DNA from 2 places in the Rhizobium sp. PK7-22 genome. Region 1 is predicted to be linked to the other one. Evidence: riboswitches for the same ligand, from Rfam matches in the RefSeq annotation. Region 1 holds a riboswitch; the other holds the start of a gene.
What was found. A riboswitch is a leader RNA that binds a small molecule or an ion and turns the genes downstream of it on or off. The one in region 1 is predicted to bind cobalamin.
Positions count from the first base shown of each region.

Region 2: linked by a shared signal. The riboswitch ahead of M1E10_RS23790 (DUF1636 family protein) and the one ahead of M1E10_RS06180 (TroA family protein) in region 1 are both predicted to bind cobalamin.

Region 1 covers NZ_CP096514.1:286,500-288,695, forward strand. Annotated here, with positions in the region: partial or broken gene M1E10_RS06175 (PepSY-associated TM helix domain-containing protein) at 1-567, shown strand, start outside; cobalamin riboswitch at 759-984, shown strand; gene M1E10_RS06180 (TroA family protein) at 1,148-2,164, shown strand; gene M1E10_RS06185 (FecCD family ABC transporter permease) at 2,167-2,196, shown strand, end outside.
Region 2 covers NZ_CP096514.1:3,891,317-3,893,512, forward strand. Annotated here, with positions in the region: gene M1E10_RS23780 (CbtA family protein) at 1-382, opposite strand, end outside; gene M1E10_RS23785 (CbtB domain-containing protein) at 394-570, opposite strand; cobalamin riboswitch at 607-798, opposite strand; cobalamin riboswitch at 858-1,064, shown strand; gene M1E10_RS23790 (DUF1636 family protein) at 1,166-1,558, shown strand; gene cobW (CobW family protein) at 1,555-2,196, shown strand, end outside.

The sequences.
Region 1 (2,196 bases):
GGAGCAGGCACAGGTTCCGCAGTCGCCGGAACACCCGCAGGGCGCGGGGACCATCGGCCTCGATCAGGCGGTCCAGACCTTGGAGCGGCTGGGTCTGCATCCCGGCTATGCCGTCAACATCCCGACCACGCCGACCGGCGTCTTCACCGGCTCGGTCTATCCCGACGATCTTTCGCAGCAGCGTGTCGTGCATCTCGACCAGTATTCCGGCGAGCCTCTGATCGACATGAGCTTCAGGGAATACGGTCCGCTCGGCAAATGGCTGGAATGGGGCATCAACGTCCACATGGGCCAGGAATTCGGCCTCGCCAACCAGATCGTGCTCGCGATCGCCTGTGCCGCCATCGTTCTGCTCGCCGTCTCGGCCGGCGTCATGTGGTGGAAACGTCGACCCGCCGGGTCTCTCTCGGCGTCCCGCCCATGCCCTCCGACCGGCGGGTCTTCCGTGGCCTGTTGGCGATCCTGGTCATCGGCGGGTTGTTGTTTCCGCTGGTCGGCCTGTCGCTCATCGTCATGCTGACGCTTGACTGGGCTTATACGCACCTCAAGGGCAAGCGAACGACCTGAAGATCGAGGCTTCGGCGCACCCTCGGCGACGCGACCGGAGCCTCCTGTTCAGACAGCATCTGGACATGCCCAATTCTTGGCTATAAGTAATGTTATTACATATCGCTTTGGAGACGGCGCAATGACGAATTACTGCCTTCCTCGCCCAAACCCACACCGCTCCATCGGGCTTGACCATGAGGCCCGCTTCACGTTTAGCTGATTGCGATGGTTCCCCGACGGTGACTCGAAGGGGATTAATAGGGAACACGGTGAGGCCCGAAGAGGTGCCGAGACCGTGGCTGCCCCCGCAACTGTAAGCGGATTGCCACTCATCCTCGGGCGTCGCAAGGCGCCATGCCACTGGGTTTTCCCGGGAAGGCAGATGAAGGGCGGATATCCGTGAGCCAGGAGACCTGCCATCGAACACCACTCAGTCGGCCGGGCGGGGATGCCCGGCAAGGGAACAGATATGACCGACCTGCACCTTTGCCCCCAGGCACCACCCCTCCGTCTCGACCGGTTTTCCGCCCGCGGCCGCGCCGCCGATGCCGTCTGAACCGCGGCATTCGCCTCCTTTCCTCCTGATCGAGATGATTTCATGCACAAGCTTGTTGCCAGCCTCACGCTTTCGCTCGGCCTTGCCGGCCTCGCCACGCCCTCTCTTGCAGCCACCGCCTACCCCTTGACGATTAGCAACTGCGGTCAGGAGGTCACCTTCGACAAACCGCCTTCGCGGGTGGTCTCGATCGGTCAGGGAATGACCGAAATCCTCTTCTCCCTCGGTCTTGCCGACAAGCTCGTCGGCACCGCCGTCTGGGTCGGTCCGGTGCTGCCGCAATACGCCGAGGTCAATCGCGGCATCGAGCGGCTGGCCGACAATGATCCGAGCTTTGAATCCGTCGTCGGGCAGGAGCCGGATCTGGTCACGGCCGAATTTGAATGGCACGTCGGCGCGCAGGGCTCCGTCGGCAAGCGCGAGCAGTTTGCGCAACTGGGCATCGACACCTATGTCGCGCCGGCCGACTGCGTCGCCAAGGTTAATACCAACGGTGGCGACGGCGTTCGCGGGCAGCTCTTCACCATGGACCTGGTCTACCAGCAGATTGCCGAGCTCGCCGAGATCTTCGACGTGACGGAACGCGGCGACGCCCTGATCGCCGATCTGAAACAGCGGGAAACGGCAGCGATCGCCTCCGTTGCCGGCGCATCCGGCAAGAACCTGCCCGTCGTCTTCTGGTTCTCCAGCAAGGAAGTCGACGGCGACGCCTTCATCGCCGGCAGGAACGGAGCGCCCGCTTACATCCTCAAGACGCTTGGTGCCCGCAATGTCGTCGACACCGAGGAAGAATGGCCGCTCGTCGGCTGGGAGACGATCGCTGACGCCGATCCTTCCGTGATCGTCATCGCCACCATGGATCGTCGCCGCTATGCCGCCGACAATCCGGAGGTGAAGATCGACTTCCTGGAGAACGATCCGGTCACGCAGGAGCTGGACGCCGTCAGGAACAGGCGCTTCGTCATGATGGACGCGCAGTCGATGAACCCGACGATCCGCACGGTCGACGGCATCGAGCTCCTGGCGGACGGCATCAAGACCTTCGGTCTTGCACGGTGAGCCTGGCTTTTCCCGCGCGTTCGCCACGGTGG
Region 2 (2,196 bases), 320 kb from region 1:
GGCTGAAGGCGAGGAAGCCGGCAAGGCCGAACATCAGGCCGCCGCGCCAGTCCTTCAGACCGCCCAGCGCTTCGGCGGCGGTCACGAGAAGGAGCGCAAAGCCGATCCCGGCCAGCATGTTGGCGGCAGCGGTATAGAGGAAGCGCTCGGCGCCGTCGGCCGGCATCCAGGCTTCCGCATCGTGGTGATGATCCGCGGGCGCCGCCGCGTCATGGGAATGGGCCTGGTCGTGCGAATGACCCGCTTCGGCGCCGGCACCTTCGAAGGTTTCAGCCTGGACAATCAGCGGGACGGTGGCGAAGCTCTGCATCACGGTGAGCACGAGCCCGGACAACAGGCCCGCGATCACCGCCGCGAGGACGATGTTGCGAAACAAGGACATGTCAGAAATCCTCAGTGGCAGGGAAACGCGAGCGAATGGCGCGAGTCATGCGCCGCGTTGTGCACGACGTCCATCTGGGAGAAGCCGACAAAGCCGACGAAGAAGAGGCCGAGCATCGCCGTCATGCCGAGGGGGATGATCCTGGAGGTGGAAGCGCCGATTGCGCCGGCTGCGGTCTTGGTCGTCATAGCTGTATCCTTTCGTCCTCCACCCGAGGACATTCGATCTTCACAAGGCCACCGGCAGGTCTCCTGGCTCGCAGATCAGACGCTCTCTCCCGCCTTCCCGGATCGCTCCAGTGGCATGATGGGATCAAGCTCTCCGCTTACAGTTGCGGGGGCAGCCGCGGATTTGACGAACCCGTCTCACCGCATTCCCTCTGGTCCCTCTCGGGCACCGATGACAAGGGCACTATAACTCAAATGAACCGAGCGGCAATCGCCTTTGCGACGCATTGACACGAACGGGCGACCGGGCTTACTGAAAGCCTGACGGTTCTTTTCCGGCAACGGAGAGGACGAAAAGGGAATGCGGTGCGATCCGGTAACGGATCAATGCCGCGGCTGCCCCCGCAACTGTAAGCGGAGAGCTTCTGCCAATAAGCCACTGGGGTGATCCCGGGAAGGTGGGCAGCAAGCGACGACCCGCGAGCCAGGAGACCTGCCGTCGCCATGTCTATGCTTTTCCGGGCGGGGTGCTCCGGAGGAAGCCCTTGATCACCAAGGCGAGACTGCCAGCGGCAGTCCGTCGCGCGCCCCATATCGATCGAGCTGGAACGCGGCCTTGAGTGACGAAGCCATCAGAGACACCGACGTCACGATCTTCGTGTGCACGAACTGCCGCTGCGCGTCTAACTCGGAACTGCGCCCCGGCGTGGCGCTGATCGAGGCCTTGCGCGACGCGACCGCCGATCTGCCGCTCGCCGTCAAGCCCGTCACCTGCCTTGCCAACTGCCAGAAGAGCCCGAGTGCTGCCTTTTCCCACCGCAGCGGCTGGTCCTATGTCTTCGGCCATCTCTCGCTGGAGAACGTGCCCGACATCGTCACCGGCGCCATGATGCTGGCCGATGACGAGCGCGGCTTCCTGCCCCTGCGCGGACGTCCGACCTGCCTTCGCGGCAACGGCATGTCCGCCCGCATTCCCCCCTTCAACCACCACGAGGACATGCCCACATGAGCGTCACCTTCGACCGTATCCCCTGCACCGTCGTCACAGGCTTCCTGGGCGCCGGCAAGACGACGCTGATCCGCAACCTCATCGAAAAGCTCGACGGCAAGCGGCTGGCGATCATCGTCAACGAGTTCGGCGATGTCGGCATCGATGGCGAGGTCCTGAAGGGCTGCGGCATCGAGAGCTGCCCGGACGACAACATCATCGAGCTCGCCAACGGCTGCATCTGCTGCACCGTCGCCGACGACTTCGTGCCCGCGATCGACCAGATCCTGGCACGCGAGCCGCGGGTCGACCACATCCTCATCGAGACCTCCGGTCTGGCGCTGCCCAAGCCCCTCGTGCAGGCCTTCCAGTGGCCGGCCGTCAAGGCGCGGGTGACCGTCGATGCCGTCATTGCCGTCGTCGATGGCCTCGCGCTTGCCGAAGGCAGGGTGGCCCATGACCATGCCGCCCTGGAGGAACAGCGCCTGTCCGACGACAGCATCGACCATGACGATCCGGTCGAGGAAGTCTTCGACGACCAGATCGCCTGCGCCGACATGATCGTGCTGACCAAGACCGACCTCATCGACGCCGACGGCCTGGCGCTGGCCAGGGAGCGGATTGCCGCCCATCTGCCGCGGGCGGTGAAGATCATCGCG